DNA from 3 places in the Pseudomonas lutea genome. Region 2 is predicted to be linked to each of the others. Evidence: predicted binding sites of a transcription regulator. Region 2 holds the regulator's gene; each other region holds the start of a gene.
What was found. Region 2 encodes sigma-54, which starts transcription at its own class of promoters, with help from an activator protein. Its sites were predicted from a motif close to ANTGGCATNNANNTTGCTNT; they were not measured.
Positions count from the first base shown of each region.

Region 1: glnK (P-II family nitrogen regulator) is a predicted target of sigma-54. The motif match lies at 1,961-1,980, and genes of this name have one in related genera.
Region 3: LT42_RS06960 (CmpA/NrtA family ABC transporter substrate-binding protein) is a predicted target of sigma-54. The motif match lies at 1,592-1,611, and genes of this name have one in related genera.

Region 1 is NZ_JRMB01000002.1:1,659,932-1,664,000, reverse strand. It holds gene LT42_RS19580 (YifB family Mg chelatase-like AAA ATPase) at 1-1,282, opposite strand, end outside; gene LT42_RS19575 (accessory factor UbiK family protein) at 1,485-1,769, opposite strand; gene glnK (P-II family nitrogen regulator) at 2,183-2,521, shown strand; gene LT42_RS19565 (ammonium transporter) at 2,555-3,892, shown strand.
Region 2 is NZ_JRMB01000002.1:775,625-779,693, forward strand. It holds gene lptC (LPS export ABC transporter periplasmic protein LptC) at 1-382, shown strand, start outside; gene lptA (lipopolysaccharide transport periplasmic protein LptA) at 369-911, shown strand; gene lptB (LPS export ABC transporter ATP-binding protein) at 911-1,636, shown strand; gene LT42_RS15665 (RNA polymerase factor sigma-54) at 1,822-3,315, shown strand; gene hpf (ribosome hibernation-promoting factor, HPF/YfiA family) at 3,391-3,699, shown strand; gene ptsN (PTS IIA-like nitrogen regulatory protein PtsN) at 3,712-4,069, shown strand, end outside.
Region 3 is NZ_JRMB01000001.1:1,624,261-1,628,329, reverse strand. It holds gene LT42_RS06965 (ANTAR domain-containing response regulator) at 1-220, opposite strand, end outside; gene LT42_RS06960 (CmpA/NrtA family ABC transporter substrate-binding protein) at 233-1,441, opposite strand; gene LT42_RS06950 (quinone-dependent dihydroorotate dehydrogenase) at 1,717-2,748, shown strand; gene rmf (ribosome modulation factor) at 2,880-3,095, opposite strand; gene rlmKL (bifunctional 23S rRNA (guanine(2069)-N(7))-methyltransferase RlmK/23S rRNA (guanine(2445)-N(2))-methyltransferase RlmL) at 3,661-4,069, shown strand, end outside.

The sequences.
Region 1 (4,069 bases), 880 kb from region 2:
ATGCGTTGGCGCAGCCCTGCCGTCGTTCCTGGCGCTGCCGGGCTTCAGACACTGCTTCAGCCGCGCGGGCGCTTTCACCCTTGGTGCCCTGCGCGCCTGCCAGCGACGTCGTCTCACGCGCGACCGTCAGATGCAGGTCAATCCGGTCGAGCAGCGGCCCGGACAGCTTGTTGCGGTAACGCTGAATCTGATCGGTCGAGCAACGGCAGCGCCCGGTTGGCTCACCGTGGTACCCGCATGGGCAAGGGTTCATCGCTGCGACCAGTTGGAAGCGCGCCGGGAAGCGCACTCGATCCCTCGCCCGGGAAATCACGATATGGCCAGACTCAAGGGGCTCTCGCAGCACCTCCAGCACGCGTCGGTCAAACTCCGGCAGCTCGTCCAGAAACAGCACGCCGTGGTGCGCGAGGGTGATCTCACCGGGTTGCGGACGACTGCCACCTCCGACCAGAGCAGGACCCGACGCCGAATGATGAGGTTGCCTGAAAGGCCGTTGGGGCCAACTGGTCAAAGGGGCATGACTGGCGACCGATTGAATTGCCGCGACCTCCAGTGCTTCGAGCTCATTCAACGGTGGCAACAACCCCGGCAGGCGGCTGGCTAGCAGCGTTTTGCCAGTGCCGGGCGGTCCGCTGAAAAGAAGATTGTGTGCGCCGGCTGCGGCCACCAACAACGCGCGTTTGGCAGCGGTCTGGCCTTGCACCTCGCTTAAGTCAGGATAAGGCTGCGTCTGTAGAATCAGTCCATTGGACTTATAAGGCGCGATGACCGTATGCCCGTTCAGGTGGGACACCAGCTCCAGCAGATGACTGACAGCGATTACCTTCAGGCCTGACGCCAGGCACGCTTCCTCGGCATTTACCGCCGGCACGATCAGCGTGTGCCCGGCTTCCCGCGCGGCAAGCGCCGCCGGGAGCACGCCTTGCACGGCTCGAATCGCCCCCGACAACGCCAACTCGCCAAGACACTCGATGCCTTCCAGGGCCAGCGTGGGCACCTGCGCGCTCGCGGCGAGCAAGCCAAGCGCAATGGCCAGATCAAATCGCCCGCCGTCCTTGGGTAAGTCGGCGGGAGCGAGATTGAGCGTGATCCGTCGCGCCGGGTATTCCAGCCGACAGTTGAGGAGGGCGCTGCGCACCCGATCCTTGCTTTCCTTCACCGCACCCTCCGGCAGACCCACCAGCGTCAGGCTCGGCAGGCCATTGGCGAGATGGGTTTCGACGGTCACGGCGGGCGCTTCCACGCCAACTTGGGCGCGGCTCAGAACAATCGCGAGGGACATGACTTTCCTTGAAGGCAGAACCGCTTCCTGCGGCGAGCTGAAGGATAGTCATTGGCCCCGCGGGTTGGCGGGGGCATGTTTTTCGGGGTGTGTATTGAAGGGCAGGGGCACGGGGGGATAACTCGATTGCCACGGTGGAGGCGATCAGGGCTCAGGTTCAGCGCATTGCGCACTGCGCCTGAGCACTCACAGGGTTAAGCGCTCAACCCTGTGGCTCATCCCCCGACGCGTGTGGTTGCGTCGCTAGTTGCGCCTCCATTTCCGCCACCTTCGCCTCCAGTGCCTCAAGACGGGCACGGGTGCGGGCGAGCACGATCATCTGGCTGTCGAATTCTTCCCGGCTAACCAGATCCAGCTTGCTGAACCCGCTTTGCAGCAGGGCCTTGAACTGGGCTTCGAATTCGCTTCGAGGAACAGGGGTTTCGCCGGTGAAGAGGCGGGAGGCGTGGCCGCTCAGGGCGTCGAGGAAGGCTTTGGGGGCGAGCATGATGAGATTCCTGAATCAGATGCCGCGAGTGTAGCACGCAGGTTTTGCATGGCTCGCAGGGTCAGGCTCTGCACGCTTTTCGCGCATCGCACCGTGCACGAGCGCACCGTTGTTGTGCGGTGTCAGCGGGCGGTGGCTACGCTTGAGCATGAATCAACCGCTGAAGTGCCGAAAATCGCGCCTATTCATGAGATGGCAAGCTTTCTGCTTAGTGGCATGTAACCCATGCACTGATGCAGTCGCTGTGACGAATGCAGTGCGGCAGGCGGAGCGGGGATGTTTCGTCATAAGCGGTTTACTGGAGGCGGTCAGGCCTGATTCGGCCACGACGCGTTACAAAGCCAGGCACTGCGCTTAGACTTGAGTCGGGTTTGTTTTCCTGGGGCAAGTCCACCAATTCGGGAGAAAGTTTCATGAAGCTAGTCACTGCCATCATCAAGCCGTTCAAGCTGGACGACGTACGCGAGTCGCTGTCCGAAATCGGCGTGCAGGGCATCACGGTTACTGAAGTCAAAGGCTTCGGACGTCAGAAGGGCCACACCGAGCTCTACCGCGGTGCGGAATATGTAGTCGACTTCCTCCCCAAGGTGAAGATCGATGTTGCGATCGACGACAAGGATCTGGACCGCGTTATCGAAGCGATAACCAAAGCGGCCAACACCGGCAAGATCGGTGACGGCAAGATCTTCGTGGTCAATCTGGAACAGGCCATCCGCATCCGTACCGGCGAAACCGATACCGACGCAATCTAAGCCGCCAAACCCAAAGCCCCAGGAGAAAACAATATGACTCTGCGTCAATTCGCAGGGCTAGGAGCCCTGTTGTCCCTCGTCACCCCTGGCTTGGCCATGGCGGCAGACGAAGTGGCAGCCCCTGTACTCAATTCTGGCGACACCGCCTGGATGCTGACCTCGACCGCCCTGGTGCTGTTCATGACCATCCCCGGCCTGGCGCTGTTCTACGGCGGCATGGTTCGCTCCAAAAACATTCTTTCCGTGATGATGCAGTGCTTCGCCATCACCGGCCTGATCAGCATCCTGTGGGTCGTTTACGGCTACAGCATGGCGTTCGACACCACCGGGATGGAAGCCAACGTCGTCAACTTCAACTCCTTCGTCGGCGGCCTCTCGAAGGCGTTCCTGGCAGGCATCACGCCCGCTAGCATCACAGGCCCGGCGGCATTGTTTCCCGAAGCCGTTTTCGTTACGTTCCAGATGACCTTCGCGATCATCACCCCGGCGCTGATCGTCGGCGCGTTCGCGGAACGCATGAAGTTCTCCGCGATGCTGATCTTCATGGCGATCTGGTTCACGCTGGTTTATGCACCGATTGCGCACATGGTCTGGAGTGGCGTCGGCGGTCTTTTGTGGGACTGGGGCGTGCTCGATTTCGCGGGCGGCACCGTTGTTCACATCAACGCCGGTGTGGCTGGCCTGGTAGCGTGCCTGGTACTCGGCAAGCGTAAAGGTTTCCCGACAACCCCGATGGCTCCGCACAACCTGGGTTATACCCTGGTGGGTGCCGCCATGCTGTGGGTAGGCTGGTTTGGCTTCAACGCCGGCTCGGCGGCTGCTGCCAACGGCACTGCCGGCATGGCCATGCTGGTTACTCAGATCGCTACCGCTGCGGCAGCGCTGGGCTGGATGTTCGCCGAGTGGCTGACCCACGGTAAGCCAAGCGCTCTGGGCATTGCCTCGGGTGTGGTTGCCGGTCTGGTTGCCGTTACCCCTGCAGCAGGTACCGTCGGCCCGATGGGTGGCCTGATTATTGGTCTCGCGGCAGGCGTAGTGTGCTTCTTCTGCGCCACCAGCCTGAAGCGCAAGCTGGGCTACGATGACTCGCTGGACGCCTTTGGTGTGCACGGGATCGGCGGTATCCTCGGCGCGATCCTGACCGGCGTGTTCGCAGCGCCGTCACTGGGCGGCTTTGGCACCGTGACTGACATCGCGGCACAAGTCTGGATTCAGTGCAAAGGCGTCGGCTTCACAGTCATCTACACCGCGATCGTGACCTTCATCATTCTCAAGGTGCTCGACATGGTCATGGGCCTGCGTGTTACCGAAGAAGAAGAAGCGGTCGGTCTGGACCTGGCTCAACACAACGAGCGTGGCTACAACTTGTAATCCACACGTCAAAAAATGCCCGGTTATCCGGGCATTTTTTTGCCTGGCGTTTGTCGATAGGGTGGTCTGCGGAAGGCGGACCGTTTCGTGTCTTGGCATGGGTCGCGGCGCTCGCTCATGATTGAGGATCCGGTGCGCTTGCGAAGGCATAAATGCCTTGATTCTCGACTGGCGCAA
Region 2 (4,069 bases):
ATACGACATGACCGCGGACAAGGTCGAGCACCTGAAAGCCACCGACGTCACGCTGATGACTACGCCGGTGCTGCAGATGTATCGGGGCTCAACCTTCCCGTGGCATGTGCAGAGCGTTCGCGCTGAAGTGTCGCCGGGCGGTGATCATGTCGAACTGATCGACTCGGTGCGCATCAACCGCACCGACGAGAAGAACCGCACCACCATCATCACCAGCAGCCGCATGACTGTATTCCCTCAGAAGCAATATGCGGAAACTGCCCAACCCGTTAGAATCGACGGTCTTGGCGGTGTAACGACCGGCACGGGTATGAAAGCGTATCTGAAAGAAAGCAGGATGAACCTGCTATCCAACGTAAGAGGACAGTATGAGGCTCGTTAAAACCCTTCCTTTTTTGCTCGGCCTGGGCGCAGCACTGGGAAGCGCGAGCGCCTGGTCTCTGCCGACGGATCGCGATCAACCCATCCATATTCAGTCGGATGACGCGCAACTGGACGACAAGCAGGGCATCGCCACCTACAAGGGCAATGTCATCATTACTCAGGGCACGATGAAAATCACCGGTAACACGGTGACCATCACCCGTACGCCACAAGGTGACGTGGACGTCTTCACGTCAGTGGGCAACCTGGCTTATTACGAGCAGAAGCCCAGCGTGGACAAGCCCATCGTTCAGGCATGGGGCGTCACCATTCAGTACTTCGCGGCCCAGAACCGCATCGTCCTGATCGACAAAGCCAAAGTGGTCAATGACGGCAACACCTCCGAAGGCGAGAAAATCGTCTACGACACCGTCAAGCAGGTCGTCAACGCTGGCCGTGCCAATGGCACCAAGGTGACTGCGCCGCGTCCGCGCATCGACATGGTCATCCAGCCGAAAAAGAAAACCGACCAGCAGAAGGCCCAGTAATGGCGACGCTGAAAGCCCAACACCTGGCCAAGGCCTATAAAAGCCGTCAGGTCGTACGTGACGTCAGCCTGTCTATCGAGAGCGGCCAGATCGTCGGCCTGCTCGGCCCGAACGGCGCCGGCAAGACCACCTGCTTCTACATGATCGTGGGATTGGTCCAGGCCGATCAGGGTCGCGTCCTGATCGACGACCAGGACGTCAGCCACCAGCCGATGCATGGCCGCGCACGCGCTGGCATCGGCTACCTGCCCCAGGAAGCGTCGATCTTCCGCAAGCTCTCGGTGTCGGACAACATCATGGCGATCCTGGAGACCCGCAAGGAACTCGATCGCGCCGCCCGCCGCAAGGAGCTCGAAAGCCTGCTGCAGGAATTCCACATCACCCATATCCGCGACAACCTGGGCATGAGCCTTTCAGGCGGCGAACGTCGCCGCGTCGAAATCGCCCGCGCACTGGCCACTTCGCCAAAATTCATTCTGCTCGATGAGCCCTTTGCCGGCGTTGACCCGATCTCCGTTGGCGACATCAAGCAGATCATTCACCACCTCAAGGCTAAAGGGATCGGTGTTCTGATCACTGACCACAACGTGCGTGAAACGCTGGATATCTGCGAAACCGCCTACATCGTCAACGATGGGCAATTGATTGCCGAGGGCAACGCTGAATCCATCCTGGCCAACCAGTTGGTCAAGGAAGTGTATCTGGGTCACGAGTTCCGGCTCTGACCGAGTGATGACGGGGCATCGGGCGACGAGCCGCATACGCTCCGTCGCCGCCTCGCTTTTAATTGTCATCACGCTCTAGGCAAACCCTCCTGCTTCAGGCATATAATTTGCTTAAGTTGGCGCCCTTGGCGCCCTGGTAGTAAATGGCGCGCAGTGCGCCGGCGAATAAGGTGTTTAGCCCTGCCATGAAACCTTCGCTAGTCTTGAGAATGGGCCAGCAGCTGACGATGACCCCGCAGCTGCAACAGGCAATCCGTTTACTTCAGTTGTCGACGCTGGATCTCCAACAGGAGATTCAAGAGGCGCTGGAGTCGAACCCGATGCTGGAACGGCAAGAGGAAGGCGACGATTTCGATAACGCCGACCCTTTGGCCGATAACATAGAGCAAAAGCCCAACGCCGATGTTCAGGAGCCGACCTATCAGGAGTCGGCGCCGACTGTGGACAATCTTGAAGAAGGCGACTGGAGCGAGCGCATCCCCAACGAGCTGCCCGTCGACACTGCGTGGGAAGACGTTTATCAGACCAGCGCCAGCAGCCTGCCCAGCAACGATGACGATGAGTGGGACTTCACCACCCGCACCTCGGTTGGCGAGAGCCTGCAAAGCCACTTGCTGTGGCAGCTGAACCTGGCGCCGATGTCGGACACCGATCGCCTGATCGCCGTGACCCTGATCGACTGCATCAACAACCAGGGCTATCTGGACGAGACACTGGAAGAGCTGCTCGACGCTTTCGACCCTGAACTCGACATCGAGCTGGACGAGATCGAAGCGGTTTTGCATCGTATTCAGCAGTTCGAGCCTGCCGGCATTGGCGCTCGCAACCTGAGCGAATGCCTCCTGTTGCAGCTGCGACAGTTACCGGCCAAGACCCCGTGGCTGGCAGAAGCGCAGAAGCTGGTCGGTGATTACATCGATCTACTGGGCAGCCGCGATTACTCACAGCTGATGCGCCGCATGAAGCTCAAGGAAGATGACCTGCGTCAGGTCATCGAACTGGTCCAGAGCCTCAACCCCCGCCCCGGCTCGCAGATCGAATCCAGCGAACCTGAATATGTCGTCCCTGACGTCATCGTGCGCAAGGACAACGAGCGCTGGCTGGTGGAATTGAACCAGGAGTCCGTTCCACGCTTGCGGGTCAACCCGCAGTACGCCGGCTTTGTGCGTCGTGCCGATACCAGTGCCGACAACACCTTCATGCGCAACCAGTTGCAGGAAGCGCGCTGGTTCATCAAGAGCCTGCAAAGCCGCAACGAAACGCTGATGAAAGTGGCCACTCAAATCGTTGAACATCAGCGTGGCTTTCTGGAGTACGGCGACGAGGCGATGAAGCCGCTGGTCCTGCACGACATCGCTGAAGCGGTGGGCATGCATGAATCCACGATCTCGCGCGTGACGACGCAGAAGTTCATGCACACCCCGCGCGGAATTTACGAGCTCAAGTATTTCTTTTCCAGCCACGTCAGCACCTCGGAAGGCGGCGAGTGCTCGTCAACGGCCATTCGCGCGATCATCAAAAAACTGGTCGCCGCGGAAAATCAGAAAAAGCCGTTGAGTGACAGCAAGATCGCTGGTTTACTGGAAGCACAAGGCATCCAAGTGGCCCGTCGCACAGTCGCCAAGTACCGCGAATCCCTGGGGATTGCGCCGTCCAGCGAACGCAAGCGACTGATGTAAGGTCATGCGTCAAAGCGTTCCAGCGGCAGGCACTACGCCTGCCTCTTAATGCACTGGCAACGAAGGAGAAGCTGTATGCAAGTCAACATCAGTGGACACCAGCTGGAAGTGACCGAACCTCTGCGTACCTACATCGGTGAGAAGCTCGCCCGATTGGAACGCCACTTTGACAAGATAACCAACGTACAGGTCACCATGGAGGTCGAGAAGCTCAAGCAGAAAATTGAAGCCACCTTGCATGTGCCTGGCGCAGAAGTGGTTGCCAACGCTGAACACGACGACATGTACGCCGCCATTGACCTGCTTGCCGACAAGCTTGACCGCCAACTCAAAAAACATAAGGAAAAACAGCAAAGTCTGCTGCAAGGCGCGACTGCTCGCTGATACTCCCCACCCATGATCCGACTTGAAAATATCCTGACCCCTGGCCGTTCGCTCGTGAACGTGCCAGGCGGCAGCAAGAAAGCCGTACTCCAAAACATTGCCAAGATGATCGGCAGAGAAGTGCCCGATCTCGACGAAGAGGTGGTGTTTGAAAGCCTTATTGCCCGTGAGAAGCTGGGTTCGACCGGCTTTGGCAACGGCATTGCCATTCCTCACTGCCGCTTGAAGGGCTGCACCACACCCGTGAGCGCAGTTCTGCATCTCGAGAAACCCATCGACTTCGACGCCATCGACGGCGCGCCGGTCGATCTGTTGTTTGTGCTTCTTGTGCCTGAAGCGGCGACCGACGCTCACCTCGAGCTGCTGCGTC
Region 3 (4,069 bases), on a different contig from region 2:
GCGGCAGGTCGCGGGTCACCAGCACCACTTGTTCCAGAACGTCCCGGCCAGGGGATTCGGTGTCGATGAGAATCACGTCGGGGCGCACGGCCTGGACGCGCGCCGGCAGATCGATGATGAGGCCGGATTCGTCGATCACCTCGAAACCGGCTTCGGTCAGCGCAGCCTTGAGGCGACCGACTTTTTTAGGGGTGTCGTTGATCAGCAGGATTCGCAGCATGTCGGCGTCTCCTCAGTGATCAGTGCTAACGAGGGCGGCATCGGCGAGGGCATGCAGTTTGAAACTGCGCGCGTACCGGGCGGGGTCGCTGCCATCCCAGACCTTTCCGTCGATCAACTGACTGCTGCGCATTGGCGATGCGGGGACGGCGATGTCCAGCGCTTCGGCGGCCTGACGGTACAACCCCAACTGCTGGACGCTGCGAGCCACGCCGAGATAATCCGGGTCCTGGCGCAGCAAGCCCCAGCGGCGAAACTGGGTCATGAACCACATGCCGTCCGACAGCCACGGCATGTTGACCTCGCCGTTGCGATGGAAGCGGATGGCATGGTGATCGGACCACTGGTTGCCGAGCCCGTCGTCGTACTCGCCGAGCAACCTGGATTCGATCGCGCCAACCGGCGCATTGACGTAGTCGGCGGCGCTGAGCAATTGCGCGGTGCTGCGCCGGTTATCCGGATTTGCCTCAATGAAGCGGCTGGCTTGCAGTACCGCCATCACCAGTGCCCGCGCGGTGTTTGGATACTGGCGGACAAATTCGAGACTGCACGCCAGGACCTTTTCCGGGTGGTCCGGCCAGATGGCCTGAGACGTCGCCAGTGTGAAGCCCAGCTTCTGTTGCACCGCGCTGGCGCCCCACGGCTCACCGACGCAAAAGCCATCGATGCGCCCGGCCTGCAGATGCTCGACCATTTGCGGCGGCGGCACGACCACGCTGTTGACGTCGCGCAGCGGGTGAATGCCCTGGCTCGCGAGCCAGTAATAAAGCCACAGCGCGTGATTGCCGGTGGGGAATGTTTGCGCGAACGTCAGTTTTGAGTCGCTTTGGTGCGTATGCCGATCAAGTGCCTCAGGAGTGGTCACGCCGGCGTCCTGCAGCGAGCGCGACAGGTTGATGCTCTGACCGTTCTGATTCAGGCCCATGAGGACGGCCATGTCTGTTGCGGGGCCGGCCAGACCCAATTGAACGGCGTAGACCAGGCCGTAGAGGCTGTGGGCAGCGTGCAGCTCGCCGCTGACCAACTTGTCGCGCAGATTTGCCCACGACGTCTGCCGGTGCAGGTTGATGTGCAGCCCGTACGGCTGGGCAAAGCCCTGGGTGGCGGCGACGACCAGCGAGGCGCTGTCGGTGAGGGCCATGAAGCCGAGGTCGACGCTGGCCAGTTCGGGGGCGTCGCTGCCGTTGATCCAGACCTGCGAAGGGTTAATCGTGTCATTCATTGTTTACGAGCCCGCCTGGAGGTCGGCATGTGCAAGAGAGCGCTGCCGAACGTCCAAAAAAACGCCGCCCCGCCCCGGTTGATCCGGGGCGACAGCGACGTCGTTGTCCTGTGTCTCGCTCCGCCATTGGATCGAGTCGTTGAAGGGCATCAAGCAAGCCATATGCCAGTGGCGGAGGTGGGCTTCAGCAAAGTTCTCGACATGCCTCGCGCTTGGCCCGTACCGGCGTTTATAATCCGCCGCTGATCCCAGCCGCAATCGAGCCGCGACCGCCCATGTATAATCTGGCCCGCCAGTTACTGTTCAAACTTTCCCCGGAAGCGTCCCACGATCTGTCCATCGATCTGATTGGAGCCGGTGGGCGCCTGGGCCTTAATGGCCTGTTCAACAAGGCACCGATGCAGCTGCCGGTGACCGTCATGGGCCTGCGCTTCCCCAACCCGGTCGGGCTGGCGGCGGGGCTGGACAAGAACGGCGCGGCCATCGACGGTTTTGCCCAGCTGGGCTTCGGTTTCGTCGAAATCGGCACCGTCACGCCGCGCCCGCAACCGGGCAATCCGAAGCCGCGCATTTTCCGCCTGCCCCACGCCGAGGCCATCATCAACCGCATGGGCTTCAACAATCTGGGCGTCGACAATCTGGTCAGCCGTGTGCAGGCCGCGCAGTACAACGGCGTGCTGGGCATCAACATCGGGAAGAATGCCGACACGCCGGTCGAGCGGGCAGTCGATGACTACCTTATCTGTCTGGACAAGGTCTACGACCACGCCAGCTACATCACCGTCAACGTCAGTTCGCCGAACACGCCCGGGCTGCGCAGCCTGCAGTTCGGCGATTCACTCAAGCAGTTGCTCCAGGCCTTGCGTTCGCGCCAGGAAGCCCTGACCCACATTCACGGCAAGCGTGTGCCGCTGGCGATCAAGATCGCCCCCGACATGACCGATGAGGAAACCGTGCTGGTTGCCAGCGCGCTGCTGGAGTCGGGAATGGATGCCGTGATTGCAACCAACACCACCCTCAGCCGTCAGGGCGTCGAAGGGTTGCCCCACGGCGACGAAACTGGCGGGCTCTCGGGCGCTCCGGTGCGCGAGCAGAGCACGCATATCGTCAAAGTGCTGGCTGGTGAGTTGAGCGGGCGGATGCCGATCATCGCCGCCGGCGGCATCACCGAAGGCAGGCACGCCGCCGAGAAGATCGCGGCCGGAGCGAGCTTGGTGCAGATCTATTCAGGTTTTATTTACAAGGGCCCGGCGCTGATTCGCGAATCGGTGGACGCCATCGCATCGATGAGCCGTCAAGCGGTGTGACGAAAAGAGGGGTTCCCACTGGAACCCCTCTTGGGCCTTGGCCCGCCGCCCGGGTGGGACGTGCGTGTTATCGGTGTAGCGAGTCAAAAATGTCGAAGAAGCTTTAGGTCAGGCTGTAACGTGAGGTTGCGTCAGCCGACCGCGTGAAGTTCGTTGAGTCTGTGAATGCCCGCAGTGCCGGTCATACCGTCCCAGTTGTCGCCGCGTCCTTCTCGCCAGCCATTGATCCAGGCTTGACGCACTGACGGTAGAGTAAATGGGCAAAGCTCACGGGATTTACCAGATACGCCGTATTGATATCCGCGCGAAAATGCTCTTTCCAACGGATCACGCTTAAGTCTTCTCATAGGGTGTTGCCCTCGTTTGTTGACTGTAATGTCCCTGGAGACCTCGGGTTGAGGTCGGGCAGAATGCTCTGCCATTAACGGCCCGCTGCCGGCGTCGCGGGCTTGATGCCATCGCCGTTGCGGTGATGGCCTGGATGATTTCTAACCAATGAAGGTTGCCCTGTGAATGACCGTTTAGTCATAAGAACGTCATATCTCAGGCATAAGCGCCATAAGGCGTGCAGCCTTTGAACCGCGCTTTTTTTTGAAAGCCCCTTGAACCGCGGTTCCTGGGGGAGAGTGCAAAAGTTTCGCACTTACGACTGATGGCCGTTTGCGGCCAGCCGAAAAGCGACGAAGGGTCACCGATGTGACTTTTTATTGCCGCCACCGTCGTGCTGAATAGTCTTTTTTATACCAAACCGTCGCGTTCACACGTTGGCGGGCCGTCGTATCCGAAATGCATCGGTGCGAAGGACAGGCACAAACTGTGTGCCGCGCAGCCGTCCTCCTTGAAAGGCGTCTGTTTGAATCGGGTCGGACAATGCGTTGTCCGGCCGCTATAGCCCAAGGCTCTGGAATACTCATGTCGGACCGTTACGAACTCTTCCTCACCTGCCCGAAGGGCCTCGAAGGCTTGCTTGCCGAGGAGGCCACGGCCCTTGGCCTGGAGGAAACCCGCGAGCACACGTCGGCCATTCGCGGCACCGCCGACATGGAGACCGCTTACCGGCTGTGCCTGTGGTCGCGACTGGCCAACAGGGTACTGCTGGTCCTCAAGCGCTTTCCGATGAAGGACGCCGAAGACCTTTATCACGGCGTGCACGACATCGAGTGGGCCGACCATCTGGAGCCGGAAGGCACGCTGGCCGTGGAGTTCAGCGGGCACGGTTCGGGCATCGACAACACGCATTTCGGCGCCTTGAAGGTCAAAGACGGCATCGTCGACCGCTTGCGCACTGCCGACGGACTGCGCCCCTCGGTCGATAAACTCA